3 regions of the Pseudomonas sp. A125 genome follow, and region 2 is predicted to be linked to each of the others. Evidence: riboswitches for the same ligand, from Rfam matches in the RefSeq annotation. Region 2 holds a riboswitch; each other region holds the start of a gene.
The links. A riboswitch is a leader RNA that binds a small molecule or an ion and turns the genes downstream of it on or off. The one in region 2 is predicted to bind cobalamin.
Positions count from the first base shown of each region.

Region 1: another riboswitch for cobalamin. It lies ahead of cobO (cob(I)yrinic acid a,c-diamide adenosyltransferase); the one in region 2 lies ahead of cobW (cobalamin biosynthesis protein CobW).
Region 3: another riboswitch for cobalamin. It lies ahead of ACZRN6_RS24050 (TonB-dependent receptor plug domain-containing protein); the one in region 2 lies ahead of cobW (cobalamin biosynthesis protein CobW).

Region 1 is NZ_JBUZVP010000001.1:433,294-439,013, reverse strand. Features, by position in the region: gene ACZRN6_RS01980 (PQQ-dependent sugar dehydrogenase) at 1-992, opposite strand, end outside; cobalamin riboswitch at 1,092-1,328, shown strand; gene cobO (cob(I)yrinic acid a,c-diamide adenosyltransferase) at 1,408-2,019, shown strand; gene ACZRN6_RS01970 (cobyrinate a,c-diamide synthase) at 2,016-3,407, shown strand; gene bluB (5,6-dimethylbenzimidazole synthase) at 3,404-4,054, shown strand; gene cbiB (adenosylcobinamide-phosphate synthase CbiB) at 4,051-4,959, shown strand; gene cobD (threonine-phosphate decarboxylase CobD) at 4,952-5,720, shown strand, end outside.
Region 2 is NZ_JBUZVP010000030.1:3,053-8,772, reverse strand. Features, by position in the region: gene fabF (beta-ketoacyl-ACP synthase II) at 1-417, opposite strand, end outside; gene ACZRN6_RS29435 (winged helix-turn-helix transcriptional regulator) at 530-1,048, shown strand; cobalamin riboswitch at 1,045-1,246, shown strand; gene cobW (cobalamin biosynthesis protein CobW) at 1,340-2,401, shown strand; gene cobN (cobaltochelatase subunit CobN) at 2,405-5,720, shown strand, end outside.
Region 3 is NZ_JBUZVP010000019.1:121,866-127,585, reverse strand. Features, by position in the region: gene ACZRN6_RS24065 (Y-family DNA polymerase) at 1-627, opposite strand, end outside; gene imuA (translesion DNA synthesis-associated protein ImuA) at 635-1,246, opposite strand; gene lexA (transcriptional repressor LexA) at 1,246-1,863, opposite strand; cobalamin riboswitch at 1,965-2,171, shown strand; gene ACZRN6_RS24050 (TonB-dependent receptor plug domain-containing protein) at 2,266-4,200, shown strand; gene ACZRN6_RS24045 ((2Fe-2S) ferredoxin domain-containing protein) at 4,200-4,544, shown strand; gene ACZRN6_RS24040 (ABC transporter substrate-binding protein) at 4,541-5,461, shown strand.

The DNA of each region.
Region 1 (5,720 bases), on a different contig from region 2:
TCCGGTGTGATCGCCTTGGCCACCAGGTCCGGGTTCTGCGGATTCACCCGCACATCCACGTGCTGCCCGTAGTAACTGAACGGCCAGCCGTAGAAGGCCCCATCCTTGACCGAGGTGATGTAGTCCGGCACCAGGTCGCTGCCGATTTCATCGCGCTCGTTAACCGCTGTCCACAGCTTGCCGCTTTGCGGCTCCCAGGCCATACCGTTGGGGTTGCGCAGGCCGGAGGCGAAGATGCGATGCTGGCCAGTGGCGCGGTCCACTTCCCAGATCGCGGCGCGGCCTTGTTCTGCGTCCAGGCCGTTTTCCCCAACGTTGCTGTTGGAGCCTACGCTGACGTACAGCTTGCTGCCATCCTTGCTGGCCACCACGTTCTTGGTCCAGTGATGGTTGATGCTGCCGCCCGGCAAGTCGGTCACGGTGGTGCCGGCTTCCTTGATCGAGGTTTCACCTGGCTGGTAAGGGAAGCGCAGCAGCTTGTCCGAATCGGCGACATACAGGTCGTTGCCCACCAATGCCATGCCAAACGGCGAGTTCAGGTTTTCCAGGAACACCGTGCGGGTTTCGGCGACGCCATCGTGGTCGGCGTCCCGCAGCAGAGTGATGCGGTTCGGGCTCGGCACGCCGGCCCCGGCGCGGCCCATGACTTTCTCCATCACCCAGCCACGAATGCCCTTGGAATCGTCCGGCTTGGGCGGTGCATTGGTTTCGGCCACCAGCACGTCACCATTGGGCAGCACATACAGCCAGCGTGGGTGATCCAGGCCCTCGGCGAACGCCGCCACCTGAGTGCCCGCCGCCGGGGTCGGCTTGCTGCCTTCGGGCCAGCCGATCGCCGGCGCGATGTTCACCGTGGGGATCAGGGTTTTGTTCGGTTCGGGCAGCTTGGGCGAGGGGCCGGTGCCGTCGGACACTTGCAGGGTAGAGCTTTCACCACAGGCGGCGAGTGTGCCGGCCACCATGATCAGTAGGGCAAGTCGGGTCTTGTGCATGGTTTTCTCCTTAATACCTGTAGGGATAGAGGTGCGTGGCGGCCCGATGGTTCACGCGCATGTCCGGCTTTAATTGACGCTCCACCCCCAACCCACTAACCTTCGCGGCTTGTTTCAGGTGCTCTGTGGCGTACGCGCCGACTGAGTGAAACAGGGAAGCCGGTGAGTGAGCGCACTTTTTTACAGTGCAGCCACGATCCCGGCGCTGCCCCCGCAACGGTAAATGAGTCAAGACGGTGCCTCAAACCACTGTATCGCCCGCGATATGGGAAGGTGCACCCTCGGCATCCCATGCCACTCATGAGCCCGGAGACCGGCCTGATCCATCCAACAGCATCACGGTGGGCGATGCTTGGCTGTCTGTATGTGTCTTTTCCTGCCCGCCGTTTTTGTCCAGCCCCAACGGAGAGCTGCCATGACTGAATCCCCCGATCGTGACGAACGCCACCTGGCGCGCATGCTGCGCAAAAAAGCCGTGATTGATGAGCGCATTGCCAATTCACCCAACGAGTGCGGGTTGCTGCTGGTGCTCACTGGCAACGGCAAGGGCAAGAGCAGTTCGGCCTTTGGCATGCTGGCCCGGGCCATGGGCCATGGCATGCAGTGCGGCGTGGTGCAGTTCATCAAGGGGCGCAACAGCACCGGCGAAGAACTGTTCTTCCGCCGCTTCCCTGAGCAGGTGCGCTTTCACGTAATGGGCGAAGGTTTTACCTGGGAAACCCAGGACCGCGCGCGCGACATCGTCGCCGCCGAGGCAGCTTGGGCGGTCTCCCGGGAAATGCTGCAAAACCCGGCCATCGGCCTGGTGGTGCTGGATGAGCTGAACATCGCCCTCAAGCACGGCTACCTCGACCTGGACCAGGTGCTCGGCGACCTGCAGGCCCGCCCGCCAATGCAACACGTGCTGGTGACCGGCCGTGGCGCGAAACCCGAATTGATCGAAATGGCCGACACCGTGACTGAAATGGGCATGCTCAAGCACGCCTTCCAGGCCGGTATCAAGGCACAGAAAGGCATCGAACTTTGAATCAGCCCCGTCACTGCCCTGCTGTCCTGATCGCCGCACCGGCGTCCGGCCAGGGCAAAACCACCGTCACCGCCGCGCTGGCCCGTTTGCACCGCAACCTGGGGCGCAAGGTGCGGGTGTTCAAATGCGGCCCGGACTTTCTCGACCCGATGATCCACGAGCGCGCCAGTGGTGCGCCGGTCTATCAATTAGACATGTGGATGGTGGGCGAGCAGGAAAGTCGCCGGTTGCTGTGGGAAGCGGCGGGGGAAGCCGACCTGATCCTGATCGAAGGCGTGATGGGCCTGTTCGACGGCACACCGTCCAGCGCCGACCTGGCGCGGCACTTTGGCGTGCCGGTACTGGCGGTGATCGACGGTACGGCCATGGCCCAGACCTTCGGCGCCCTGGCGTTGGGCCTGGCGCGTTACCAGCCAGACCTGCCGTTCGCCGGTGTACTGGCCAACCGAGTTGGCACGCTGCGCCATGCGCAATTGCTCGAAGGCAGCCTCACTGAAGGCTTGCGCTGGTACGGCGCACTGTCCCGGGAAACCGGCATCGAGTTGCCCAGCCGCCACCTTGGCCTGGTGCAAGCCAGCGAACTGAATGACCTCGACCTGCGCCTCGACGCTGCCGCCCAGGCGTTGGGCAGCAGTTGCGAGGTAGCCTTGCCGCCGCCGGTGGAATTCGCCGCGCCTGAAGTGATCGAGGCACAACCGTTGCTGGCCGGTGTACGCATTGCCGTGGCCCGTGACGAGGCTTTCGCATTCACCTACGGCGCCAGCCTCGACCTGTTGCGAGCGATGGGCGCCGAGTTGCGCTTCTTCTCGCCGATTCGTGACCGGGCGTTGCCCGAAGCTGACAGCCTCTACTTGCCGGGCGGTTACCCGGAACTGCATCACCAGGCGCTGTCGGAAAACACCGCGATGCTCGACGCCATCCGCGCCCATCACGCCGCCGGCAAACCGCTGCTGGCTGAATGCGGCGGCATGCTTTATCTGCTGGACTCGCTCACCGATGTCGATGGCACCCGTGCCGAACTGGTCGGCCTGCTCCAGGGCGACGCCGTGATGCAAAAGCGCCTTGCGGCACTGGCCCTGCAAAACGTCGAACTGCCCGAAGGCCTGTTGCGCGGCCACACCTACCATCACTCGCTGACCAGCACCGAGTGGCAGCCGATTGCCCGTGGCCTGAGCCCCAACGGCGGGCGCGGCGCCGAGGCGGTTTATCGTCAGGGCCGGATGACGGCTTCCTACGTGCACTTTTACTTCCCGTCCAACCCGACAGCGGTGGCTGCCTTGTTTGCGCCAAGCCTTGAGACCGCCATCGCAGGCAAGCCAGCGCCCACAGTTGACCGAGTTGAAACGCAATCTACTGTGGGAGCGGGCTTGCCCGCGATGAGGCCATGACTGACAACGCCTTTGCGCAAGCCGACCGCGAAGCCGTCTACCGCGCCATCGCCGAACGCCGCGACATGCGCCACTTCAGTGGCGGCAGCGTTGCCCCCGAATTGCTCCAGCGCCTGCTGCAAGCGGCCCACCAGGCACCGAGCGTCGGCCTGATGCAGCCGTGGCGTTTTATCCGCATCAGCGACCGCAACCTGCGCAGCCAGATCCAGCAACTGGTGGAAGAAGAGCGCGTACGCACCGCCGAGGCCCTCGGCGAGCGCTCCGACCAGTTCATGAAGCTCAAGGTCGAAGGCATCAACGACTGCGCCGAAGTGCTGGTGGCTGCGCTGATGGACGACCGCGAGCGGCATATCTTCGGGCGCCGCACCTTGCCGGAAATGGACATGGCGTCGTTGTCCTGTGCAATCCAGAATCTATGGCTGGCAGCTCGCGTCGAAGGCTTGGGCATGGGCTGGGTCTCGCTGTTCGAACCCCAGGCCCTGGCCGACCTGCTGGGCCTGCCGCCCGGCGCCAAGCCGTTGGCCGTGTTGTGCCTGGGCCCGGTGAGCGAGTTCTATCCGGCACCGATGTTGCAGCTTGAAGGCTGGACCGAACCACGGCCGCTGAGTGACATGCTGTATGAGAATGTTTGGGGAGTGAGTCAATGAGTGTGGCCTTGCTGAGTGTCGCTGCCGTGGCGCTGGATGCGCTGCTGGGCGAGCCCAGGCGCTGGCATCCGCTGGTGGCGTTCGGCAATTTTGCCGGGCGCATCGAGCAGCGTTTCAACTCCGGCGGCCGTGGCTGGCGCAGCCATGGCGTGACGGCGTGGGTGATTGCGGTAGTGCCGCTGACCTTGTTGGCCACGGCCCTGTCGTGGGCGCCTTACATCGGCTGGGTAGTGGAAATCCTCGCGCTGTATTGCGCCCTCGGCATGCGCAGCCTCGGCGAACATGTACTGCCGGTAGCACAAGCCCTGCGCAGCGATGACCTGGACGAAGCGCGCAAACGCGTCAGCTACTTGGTGAGCCGTCAGACCAGCGAACTGGACAGCACCGAAGTCGCCCGTGCGGCCACCGAATCGGTGCTGGAAAACGGCAGCGACGCGGTATTCGCCGCACTGTTCTGGTTTGTGGTCGCTGGCGTGCCGGGCGTGGTGCTCTATCGTCTGAGCAACACCCTGGACGCCATGTGGGGCTATCGCAATGAACGCTTTGAACGCTTCGGCTGGGCCGCGGCAAAGATCGACGACGTGCTCAACTACATTCCGGCACGCCTGGTGGCGTTGACCTACGCGCTGCTGGGCAAAACCCGTCTGGCCCTCACATGCTGGCGCAACCAGGGCCCGACATGGGACAGCCCCAACGCCGGCCCGGTGATGGCGGCTGGGGCTGGCGCCCTTGGCGTGGAACTGGGCGGCGCGGCGATTTATCACGGCGAACTGCACCAGCGCCCGCCACTGGGCGAAGGCCCGCCGGCGGATGCCGATTCCATCGAGCGCGGCTGGCAACTGGTGCAACGCGGCGTGTGGCTGTGGTTGCTGATCCTGTGCGTGGGGGCTGAGTTTTATGCTTGAACACGGTGGCCGCTTGCGCAAGGCGGCGATGCAGTACGGCATTCCCGAGGCCGAGTGGCTGGACCTGTCCAGCGGCCTGGCGCCGTGGCCGTTCCCGATCCCGCAAATTCCGCAGCGGGCCTGGGCGCGCCTGCCGGAAACCGATGACGGCCTGGAGCAGGCGGCCTGCGAATATTACGGCGCAACCCAAGTACTGCCGGTGGCCGGCTCCCAGGCGGCGATCCAGCTGCTGCCGCGCCTGCGCCGGGCGGGCAAGGTTGGCGTGCTGTCACCGTGTTACGCCGAACACGCCGAAGCCTGGCGCCGCGCTGGCTATATCGTGCGCGAAGTGCAGGAGCAGGAGGTCGACTTCTTCCTCGACAGCCTCGACGTGTTGGTGGTGGTCAACCCCAACAACCCCACCGGCCTGAGCCTGAGCCCGCAACGCCTGCTGGACTGGCACGCCCGCCTGGCCCAGCGCGGCGGCTGGCTGGTAGTGGATGAAGCCTTCATGGACATCACCCCGCAATTAAGCCTTGCGAGCCAGGCCAATCAGGTCGGGCTGATCGTGCTGCGCTCATTCGGCAAATTCTTCGGCCTGGCCGGGGTGCGGCTGGGGTTCGTGCTGGCCGAGCGCAAGCTGCTCAAGCTGCTCGCCGAACAGGTGGGGCCGTGGGCCGTCAGCGGGCCGACGCGGGTGCTTGGGCAAATATGCCTGGGTGATACCGCCGGCCATGCGCAACAGCGGCTGCGTTGCGAGGCGGCCAGCCAGCGCCTGTTTG
Region 2 (5,720 bases):
CGACAGGCGGCGCGGGCCTTTGCTGTCAGCGGTCCGAACGGCCTCGGCAATCGCCGGGAAACCGCCCACTCCGGAAGCAATAATGGTTGCGGTACGTTCCTGTTGCGCTGGCGTTTGCGGGCTCCAGCCAGCCTGCGCCAGGGCTTCCTGGGCGGCGGCCAGGGCAAACACGATGAATCGATCCATCTTGCGCTGTTCTTTCGCCGGGATGACAGTGTCCGGGTCAAACCCGGCTTCTGGGTCCTGGGTACGGTTCAGAACTTGGCCGCCAATGCTGATTGCCAGGTCGCCGACCAATTCTTCGGGTAGCCTGCGGATCCCGGACTCACCTGCCAGCAGGCGTTTCCAGGTCTGTTCCACGCCGGTTCCCAGCGGGGTCACTGCACCCATGCCGGTCACAACAATTCGCTTACTCATGATCGCTTAGCTCCGCAAATTTCAGGTTGGTAGCAATGCATGGACGAAGCTATCATCATGAAAGTAACATCGGATAGCTTAAATTTTCGGGCTCGCCCACAGAGGAACTGCAATGCAACGTACGTCGCTGGTTAACGCCGAATGCCCGGTAGCGCGCGCAGTGGAAAGGGTCGGCGAGTGGTGGAGCATTTTGATCATGCGCGATGCGCTGCAAGGCTTGCGGCGCTTTGACGAGTTTTCCCAGAGCCTGGGGATCGCCCCCAATATGCTCACGCGCCGGCTCAACAGCCTGGTGGAAGCGGGGCTGCTTGCGCGCCAGCAATACAGCGAGCGGCCGCCGCGTTTCGAGTACGTGCCGACGCCGGCTGGCGAGGATTTTCGCGTGGTAATCATGGCATTCATCGGCTGGGGCAACCGCCATTTCGCCACCGAAGGTGAAAGCCTGCAGTTGGTCGACCGCGAAACCCGGCGCCCGGTGGAGGTGGCCGTGGTAGATGCCGACGGTGCGCGCGTGTCCGTCGAGCAATGCAGCGTTCAAGCCGGGCCAGCAGCGAGCGAGGGCATGCTGGAGCGCCTGGCGCTGATTCGCTCCAAACGTTCGGACGTTGACCCGTCCCCGCGCACTGCGTAGCCTTGCACCTTCGAGGTTCTTCGGCCCAGGCCGAAGCTAAGAAGGGAACGCGGTCGATGCCGCGGCTGCCCCCGCAACTGTAAAGGGTTCATCTGACTGCCACGCCACTGCCTGAACCAGGCGGGAAGGCGCAGCCAGCGCCGGCCTCACCGCCGGCAAGCCCCAAGCCAGGAGACCTGCCTCGCAACCGATTTTCTACTTCAACCGGGCGGGGTGATCCGGTGGCGAATTCTGCTTCTGCGCACCCGCGCAGGGCCACTCGTCCCGTATGCCCGCCCCAAAGGGCATCCGATGAAAACACTGGCCAAACTCCCCGTCACCATCGTCACCGGCTTCCTTGGCTCGGGCAAGACCACCTTGCTGCGCCACATGCTGGACAACGCCCAGGGGCGCCGCATCGCGGTGATCGTCAACGAGTTCGGTGAGTTGGGCATTGACGGTGAAATCCTCAAGCAATGCTCCATCGGCTGCACTGAAGAAGAAGCCAACGGCCGCGTCTACGAATTGGCCAATGGCTGCCTGTGCTGCACGGTCCAGGAAGAGTTCTTCCCGGTGATGCGCGAACTGGTGGCCCGTCGCGGCGACCTCGACCATATCCTCATCGAAACCTCGGGCCTGGCCCTGCCAAAGCCTTTGGTTCAAGCGTTCCAGTGGCCGGAAATCCGCAGCGCCTGCACCGTTGACGCGGTGATCACCGTGGTCGACAGCCCGGCCGTGGCCGCCGGCACCTTCGCCGCCTTCCCGGACCAGGTCGATGCCCAGCGCAAACTCGACCCGAACCTGGACCACGAATCGCCGCTGCACGAGCTGTTCGCCGACCAACTGGCCAGCGCCGATCTGGTGATCCTCAACAAGTGCGACCTGATCAGCCCTGAAGACCTGGCCCGTGTGCGCCTGGAGGTGGCTGAAGAGCTGCCGCCAGCGGTAAAAGTCATCGAAGCCAGCAGCGGTCGCCTGCCACTGGACGTGTTGATCGGCCTGGGCGCGGGCTCGGAAGAACACATCGACGGCCGCCACAGCCATCACGATCATCATCACGAAGGTGAGGACGACCACGACCACGATGCCTTCGACTCCATCTCCATCGAACTGCCCCAGGCCGACGAAAGCCTGCTGCTGGACGCCCTGACCCAACTGGTGGTGCAGCACGGCATCCTGCGGGTCAAAGGCTTCGCGGCGATCCCGAACAAGCCGATGCGCCTGCTGATCCAGGGCGTGGGCACCCGTTTCGACAAGCACTTCGACCGCGCCTGGCGCGCCGATGAGCCACGTGCCACGCACTTGGTGCTGATCGGCCAGGAACTGGACGCCACCTTGCTCGAAGCGCAATTGCGCGCTGCCCTCAGCGTCTGACCCATGCACCTGCTCAGGACCCAGCCCGGCGGTTTCGTTTCGGATGACAACATTGCCGACCTTGGCCAAACCCCCGCCGAGCTGGTGATCCTGTGCAGCGGCGATTCCAGCCTGGCGCTGCTGGCCGAAGCGGCCCAGCAGTTGCCCGAGGATTACCCGAGCCTGCGCCTGGCCAACCCGATGCAGGTGCAAAACCATGCGTCGGTCGACTTGTACGTGGACGAGGTGCTGCGCCACGCCAAGGTCATCCTGATTTCGCTGCACGGTGGTATCGGTTATTGGCGTTATGGTATCGAGCGCCTGGTGGAGTTGGCCGAACGCGGTGTGCAGTTGATCCTGGTGCCGGGGGATGATCGGCCAGACCCTGAACTCAGCGGCCTCAGCACCGTGGATGCCGAGGCGCGCGACCGGCTTTGGCAGTTCCTGCGCCAGGGCGGCCTGGGTAACGCGCTGGATTTCTATCGTTGCCTGGCGGCTGGCTACCTCGGCCGCGATTACGCCTGGAGCGAGCCGCAAACCTTGCCGCGCACGGCGATTTATCACCCGCACAAAGCCAATGCCCGTCTCAACGATTGGCAGGCCGATTGGCAGCCTGATTTTCCGGTGGCGGCGGTGCTGTTCTACCGCTCGCACTTGCAGGCAGCCAACACCGGTTTTATCGATGTTTTTTGCCAACGCTTGCAGGCGGCGGGGTTGAACCCATTGCCGATGGCAGTGGCCAGTTTGAAAGAGCCCGGCTGCCTGACGGTGGTTGAAGACCTGCTGGACGAAGTGCACGCCGCGGTGATTCTGAACACCACAGGCTTCGCTCAATCCAGCCCCGAAGCACCGCACCTGCGGCCGTTTCGGCGCAATATCCCGGTGATCCAGGCGATTTGCGCCCAAGACAACGAACCCGGCTGGCAAGCCAGCGAGCAAGGCCTCGGCCCGCGCGACCTGGCGATGCACATTGCCTTGCCGGAACTGGACGGGCGCATCATCAGCCGGCCCATCAGCTTCAAGGACCTGGCCTGGCGCAGCGAGCGCAGCCAATCCGATGTGGTGTGCTACCGCGCGCAGCCGGAGCGTATGGATTTTGTCGCCGAACTGGCGCGGCGCTGGGTCGAACTGGCGCGGGTGCCGAACGCCGAAAAGCGCATCGCGCTGATCCTCGCCAACTACCCGACGCGGGACGGGCGTATCGGCAACGGCGTGGGCCTGGATACGCCAGCCGCCGCACTGAATATCCTGCGGGCATTAAAGATTGAAGGTTATCCGCTGCCGGACGTATTGCCGGACAGCGGCACGGCGTTGATCCAGGCGTTGTTGGGTGGTATCAGCAACGACCTGGACAGCCTGGACCTGCGTCCGTGCCACCAAAGCCTGGCGCTGGACGACTACGAGGCGATGTTCAACCGCTTGCCCGAATCCAATCGCCAGGCGGTGTTGGCACGTTGGGGTACGCCACACACCGATCCGATGTTTCGCGATGGGCGCATGATGATCGCCGGCCTGCGCTTTGGCCTGACCTTCGTCGGCATCCAGCCAGCCCGGGGCTACCAGGTGGATGCCAGCGCGGTCTACCACGATCCGGACCTGGTGCCGCCACACGGCTACCTCGCGTTTTACTTCTGGTTGCGCCAGACCTACGGCGCCCATGGCGTGATCCACGTCGGCAAACACGGCAACCTGGAGTGGCTGCCGGGCAAGGGCGTCGGGCTTTCGGAACATTGCTGGCCAGACGCATTGCTGGGGCCGCTGCCGAATATCTACCCGTTTATCGTCAACGACCCGGGCGAGGGCGCCCAGGCCAAGCGCCGCACCCAGGCGGTGATCATCGACCACCTGATGCCGCCGCTCACCCGCGCCGAAACCTATGGCCCGCTGCGTGACCTGGAGCTGTTGGCCGACGAGTATTACGAAGCGCAATTGCTTGACCCACGGCGTGCCCGCGAGCTGCAAAAAGACATCCTCAAGCTGGTGCGGGAAACCCGGATCGACCAGGAGCTGGCGCTGGACGAAAACCTCGACAGCGACGCCGATGCCGCGATCTGGCTGCCGCGCCTGGACACTTACCTGTGTGACTTGAAGGAATCGCAGATTCGCGATGGCCTGCACGTCTTCGGTGAATCGCCTGAAGGCCGCTTGCGCATCGACACCTTACTGGCGTTGTTGCGCATCCCGCGTGGCGACGGGCGCGGGCCGCAATCGAGCCTGCTGCGGGTGCTGGCCAAGGCTTTTGAACTGGTCTTCGACCCGCTGGATTGCGCCCTGGCCGAACCGTGGACCGGGCGCCGCCCGCTGGTGTTGCAGAAGATCGACACGCAATTATGGCGCACCGCCGGTGACACCCGTGAGCGCCTGGAATTGTACGCCGCGCGGCTGATCGAGCAGGCACTGGAAGGCCCGGTGGAACAGCTTGAAGAGCCGGGCTGGGAGGACGTAAAAGCGCTGATCGAGAACCTACGCATCGTCGTCGCACCGCGCCTGGATGCCTGCGGCCCGGCGGAAATGCGTGGCTTGCTGGATGCCCTGGGCGGGCGTTTTGTGCCAGCAGGGCCGAGCGGCGCGCCGAGCCGGGGCCGCCTGGACGTGTTGCCCACCGGTCGCAATTTTTTCTCGGTGGATGTGCGCAACCTGCCCACCACCACCGCCTGGCGCATTGGCTTCCAGTCGGCGAACCTGATTCTTGAGCGCCACCTGCAAGACCACGGCGACCACCTGCGCCAGCTTGGCCTGTCGGTGTGGGGCACCGCCACCATGCGCACCGGCGGCGATGACATCGCCCAGGCCATGGCGCTGATGGGCGTGCGCCCGGTGTGGGCCACGGGCAGCCAGCGGGTGGATGACTTTGAAATCCTGCCGATCAGCCTGCTGGACCGCCCGCGTGTGGACGTGACCTTGCGCGTGTCAGGGTTCTTCCGCGACGCGTTTGCCAACCTGATCCGCCTGTTCGACGCGGCAGTGCAAGCCGTGGCGGCGCTGGACGAACCCGACGACATGAACCCGCTGGCGGCCAAGGTGCGCAGCGAGCGCGAAGCGTTGCGCCTGTCGGGCCTGGACGAAGAAGCGGCGGCGAAGCAGGCCGGCTGGCGGATCTTCGGCGCCAAGCCCGGTGCCTACGGTGCCGGCGTGCAGGGCGCGATTGATGGGCGCTTGTGGCAGAGCCGCGAAGACCTGGCCGAGGTTTACCTGAACTGGGGCGGCTACGCGTATGGCGGCGCCGACGAAGGTACCGCCGCCCGCGAACAGTTTGCCCAGCGTTTGAGCCAGGTGCAGGCGGTGTTGCAGAACCAGGACAACCGCGAGCACGACCTGCTCGACTCCAATGATTACTACC
Region 3 (5,720 bases), on a different contig from region 2:
GAACCGCCGGGCCAAAGTATGCCGGGGCAGCGCCTGCACCTGGGCCAGGGTGCGCAAGCCCATGCGCGACAACGCGGTGGCGGCTTGCGGGTCGAGGCCGGCGCGGTCGATGGGGATCGGCGCCAACGCTTGTTGCAGGCTGTGCTCATCGGCCACAGCGAGGCCGTCGTAGGCATTCGCTAATATTCGCGCTGCTGCCGGGTTTGGCGCGGCGACAATGCGATGACGAAACCCCAGGTCGGTCAGTTCCTTGCGCAAGCGCGCTTCAAGCAGCGGCCAGGGCCCGAACAGGCCCAGGCTCGACTCGATCTCGAACAGCAACGCCCGTGGGTAGAACACGCTGACCTGGGAACTGAAACGGTAGGCCCAGGCCGCCAGAAATTGCTGCCAGTATTCGATCTGCGCCGGGTCGTATTCGGCGCAGGCAAACGCCTTGGTCAAGGCATGGGCCGCCGTCAGCGATTGGCCGGGGCGCAGCCCGAGTTTGCGGGCGGCCTCATTGACGGTTTGCAGCACCCGCCGTTGTGGCGTACCCGCCAGCAGGGCCAACGGCTGATCCGGTTCGGGGCGCACACGCAGCACCCCGTCCAGCGCCAATTGCGGGAAGACAATACACACCCAGCGCATGCCAACCTCAGTGCCCAAGTGCAATGGGCGCGGGATGGGCCAGGCCGCCCCGGCACTTGAGCACCCGCACTTGCGCCGGGCTGGCCTCCACCGCCAGGCGCAAGGCGGCCGGTGACGGGTTGATCGCCTCGTTCAACGAGCGCCAGGCGAAGGCCAGGGTCTGGCCGGTTTCTGCCGCCACCTGCAAGCGGCGCAAGGCCCGGTCATCGGCCTTGCGCGGCCAGCACAACACCGCGCCGCAACTGCCGGAACGCAGGCATTGCTCCACCGCCCACAAGGCGTCGCGCTCATCGGCCTGGATCACCGACAGCTGGCGCACATCGACCCCGGCGTTTTGCCAGGCGTGGGGGTACGGCGTGTAAGGCGGCGCCACCAGCACGATGCGCTCGCCGGCCGCCGCCAACCGCGCCAGGGTCGGCCACACCAGTTGCAACTCGCCCACGCCCTCCTTGGCCATGAGGATTTCGCTCAACGCCGCCTCCGGCCAGCCACCGCTGGGCAGCACTGCATCCAGCGCCGCAAGCCCGGTGGGATGGACGCTGGCAGGCGGCGCGGCGGGCCGGCCCTTCCAGACCCGGCCGCCATTGAACAGCGAGTCCAGGGCAACGACGGCGCCCATCAGCCTTGCCTCACCAGGCCGCAAAACACCCCTTCGATCGCCAGGTCCTGATCGGGACGCACCACGATGGGCTGATAAGCGGGGTTGCGTGGCAGCAGGCGCACGCGCTCGCCGACATGTTCGAAACGCTTGATGGTGACTTCACCGTCCAGGCGCGCCACCACGATTTGCCCATTCAAGGCCTCGGCACTGCGGCGTACGCCCACCAAGTCGCCATCGAGGATGCCGTCTTCGATCATCGAATCGCCCTGCACCCGCAGCAGGTAGTCCGGGGTTTTGGCGAACATGCCAGGGTCGAGCAGCAAGCGGTTGTGCACTTCGGCGTCGGCGCCGATGGGCAGGCCGGCAGCCACTCGGCCGAGCACCGGGATGTCCAGCAGCTCAGGCCGCACCGGCTGATTAAGCAGGCGAATGCCCCGGGCCTGGTTCGGGTTGACCTCGATAAAGCCGCCCTCAGTCAGCGCCAGCACATGCTTGCGCGCCACGCTGCGGGAGGCAAAGCCGAACGCCTCGGCGATCTCGGCGAGGCTGGGGGACTGGCCTTGCTGCGCGATACGGTCGCGGATAAAGGTCAGGATGGCGGTGCGGCGGGGCGTTAAAGTCGTCATGGAGTACATTTGTACTCCTGTAGGAAATTTCTAGCAAGATCCGTCAGTCGCTTCCCACAGGGTCACTGAAAAAGCCGCAGCCAAGTTGACGAACGGTCATTCGAATGTTCAGATGCCGGCCTGTTTCAGGTGCCTCATGCCGCCGTGCATGGGGTGAAACGGGAAACCGGTGCCGCTCTTTCCGAGCCAGTCCGGTGCTGCCCCCGCAACGGTAGACGCGTGACCCCTTCGACACACCACTGTGGCCTGCGCGCCATGGGAAGGTGAAGGTGTCCATACGCGTGAGCCCGGAGACCGGCCTGGAATTCTGTTTGGCAAAATCCTGCGGTGGGCGGGCATGGGCCGGTATTGGCGTGTGCTCGGTGCCTACTCGTGCGTGCTTTTCGCGAAAGAAACTTTTCCGAGAAGACTATGATTCGACCTTTCAACACTCCCGTGCCCAGCCTGTTGCTCGGCTGCCTGTTCAGCCCCCTGCTGCTGGCCGACGACAACACCCTTGAGCTCAAGCAGCAGATCGTTTCTGCGCCGTCGGTGGAGTCCACCACCGTGGCCGACATGGCCCAGTACGGCAGCAAGGTCGAGACCGTCACCCGCGAACAGATCGAACGCGCCGGCCCCGCCGCCGATGTGTCGCGCGTGATGCAGATGTTCATCCCCGGCCTGTACGTGGCGCCCAAGAACGGCCCGTTCGACTACGGTACCTATTCCCTGCTGGGCGGGCGCAACGATGACACGCTGATCCTGCTGGACGGAGTACGCCTGAACAACCGCCTGTACGGCGGCCTGTACCTGGACACTCTGCCCGCCAACGCCATCGAGCGCATCGAAGTGCTCAAGGGTGGCCAGAGCCTGCTGTTCGGCACCCAGGCGGTGTCGGGGGTGATCAACATCGTTACCCGCAGCCCGCAAACCCGCGAGGCGTCCGGCGAGGTGAACCTGGGCGCAGACACCTTCGGCGGCACCACCGGCGATGCCCGGGTCGAGAAGATCTTCAACAACGGTTTTGGCGATCTTGGCTTGCTGGCCTACATCAGCCGCAACGTCTCCGAGGGCTACCAGCCGTTTCGCAACCGCGACATGAAAAACGTCAGCGACAAGCAGCGCTCCTACGAAGTCACCACCTTCGGCACCAAGGCAGTCCAGTCGTTTGGCGATGACACGCGCCTTGAGCTGTTTTACCAGTACGCCGACGCCAACCTGGATTTCGCCCGCCCGGCAGGCAACCACAAGACCACCAACGACCGCGTGCAACAGATCGCCACGGCCACCTTCGAGCAGAGCCTCAACGAGCGCCTGAGCTATTTTGTCAAAGGCCATATCAACGATTGGGACACGCGCTATACCCGCATCAACAATCTCCAGGGCGGCGGCACCCGGGTCATCAACCACAACGACTATTGGGGCTTCACCGACTGGGGCGTGCAGGCCGAAGGCAAGGCCGTGCTGCCGGGAGAACACGTGCTGGTGTTCGGCTCCGACAACCAGTGGTTCAAGGGCCAGGACGATGTGCTGATCATCGACGACAACAAGGCTCAGGCCCACGCGCTGTACACCCAGTTGCGCCCGAATATCGAGGCGCTGCCGAACTGGCACCCGAGCATCGGCGTACGCCACGAAGCCATGAGCGGCGGCGACAGCGCCACCGTCGGCATGCTCACTTCGCTCTACGACATCAACGACCACTGGGCCCTGCGCGGCCAATACGGCACCGCCTACAAACTGCCGAACGCCGAGCAACTGTTCGTCAACGAAGAGGATGAAAAAGGTAACCGCAACCTCAAGCCAGAGAAGAGCCGCAACGCCGAGCTGGGCCTCGACTACAAGGGCAGCCTGCTGGGGCGAGACTTCAGCGCCAGCGTCACGTTGTTCAAGCGCAAGATCACCGACCTGATCACCCTGGACGATATCCAGTGGGTCAACGGCCAGGGGCAGCTCCAGATGCGCGGTTTCGAGGCAGACGCCAAGCTGCAACTCAACGCGCAATGGAGCGTGCAGGCCGACATAACGCGTAACCTCACCGAGTCCCGCGCTGGCGTCACCCTCAACGACATCCCCGGGTTCTTCGCCCGTTCGCGGGTCGGCTACGAATCGGTGGACCGCATGTGGGGCGCCGGCACAGCCGCGCGGTACATCGGTGATATCGTCAGCTCGAAAAAGGTCGAGTACGGCAACTACACCGTGGTGGATGCCGACGCCTATCGCTATATCGACAACGCCCACCAACACCGCGTCAGCCTACTGGTAGAGAACCTGTTAGACCGCGACTACGTCACCAGCCGCGCCAGCAACGTCGACAACCTCGGACGGCCGTTCAGCTCCGAAGTCCGCTACACGTACCGCTTCTGATGGATACGCCCATAGAGACTCATCCGGACTGGTCCCATGTCCCCGCCCACGCCCGTCACGTGTTCCTGTGCACCGGCCCGCGCTGCACCCAGCGTGGCGCGCTGCAACTGTGGAAAACCCTGCGCCGCCACCTGCTGCAACACGACTGCATCGAAAAGCCTGGCGGCGTACTGTTGACCCGCACCCACTGCCAGTTCCCGTGCAACCTGGGGCCGATAGTGACGGTGTACCCGGACACTTGCTGGTACGGCGTGCACAGCAACGCAGACGTCCGGCGCCTGGTGGAGGTGCACCTGGTGGGCGGCGAAGTCGTCGAGGATCTGCTGATCAAGGAGCGATCATGAAAGCCCCCTGGTTACTGTTAAGCGCCCTGCTCTGCGCCACACCGGTGCTGGCCGACAGTTATCGCAACTGCAACCAGGACTGGGCCGCCGCGCATTCACCGCCCTCGCGCATCGTGGCCCTCAACCAGCATGCCGCCGACTTGCTGTTGGCGCTGGATGTCGGGCCGGCATTGGTGGGCGTGGCATACCTGGATGACAATGGCACGGCGCACCGACACGTCGAATACTTCGGCGTACCAGTGATTGCGCCCAAGTACCCGTCCAGCGAAGTGCTCTATGCGCAGAAACCGGATTTGGTGGTGGGTGGTTTTGCCACGGCGTTCGGCAACGGCATCACGTCCCGTACTGGCCTGGCTGGCAACGGGGTTGGGTCGTACTTGCTGGAGTCGGCGTGCGACGGGCACTCATTGGACTACTTCGGGCATATCCGCAACGACCTGTTTACCGTTGGGGCGCTGGTGCACAAACAACAGCGGGCACGGGCGTTGAGTGATGCCATGGACGCCGACCTGGCCCGTGCCCAGGCGCTGATTGGCGAGGGTGAGCCGCTGTCGGTGTTCTACCTGGACAGTGAGGTCAACGGGTTGGACAGCGAAGGCCGGCGAGGCTTCGTCACCACGTTGGTGGCGGCTGCCGGGGCGCGAAATCTGTTTGCAGGGATCAATCAATACCGCGTTACGGTGAGCAGTGAAACGTTGCTGCTGAGTGATCCGGATGTGATCTTGCTGGCGGATGCGGTGTGGTCGCCGGCCAGCCGCAAGCGCCAGTTGCTGACCCGTGACCCGGTGCTCTCGCGTTTGCGGGCGGTGCGGGAGAACCGGATGATCGATATTCCGTTTACCCACCTGATGCCCACAATGGGGAGTGGGCGTGTGGTTTTGGAATTGGCCCGCAGGTTTAACGATATGCGGGGGTGAATATCCATTGCTGCGGCGGGGGGCTGATAGGGGTAGATCAAATGCACAGCGTCCTCCCGGCCGGCGGCTTGAGTGGCAGAAGTAAAATCACTGGCGAACACGGCCCACTGTAGGAGCTGGCTTGCCGGCGATGGCATCAACTGGGTGTACCTGATACCCCGAGGTGCCTGCATCGCCGGCAAGCCAGCGCCTACAGCTTTTGCCCTGGCTTTTAACACTCAGGTCGGCTTTCAGGCCGCTGTGCTCTTGCTTTTGATCT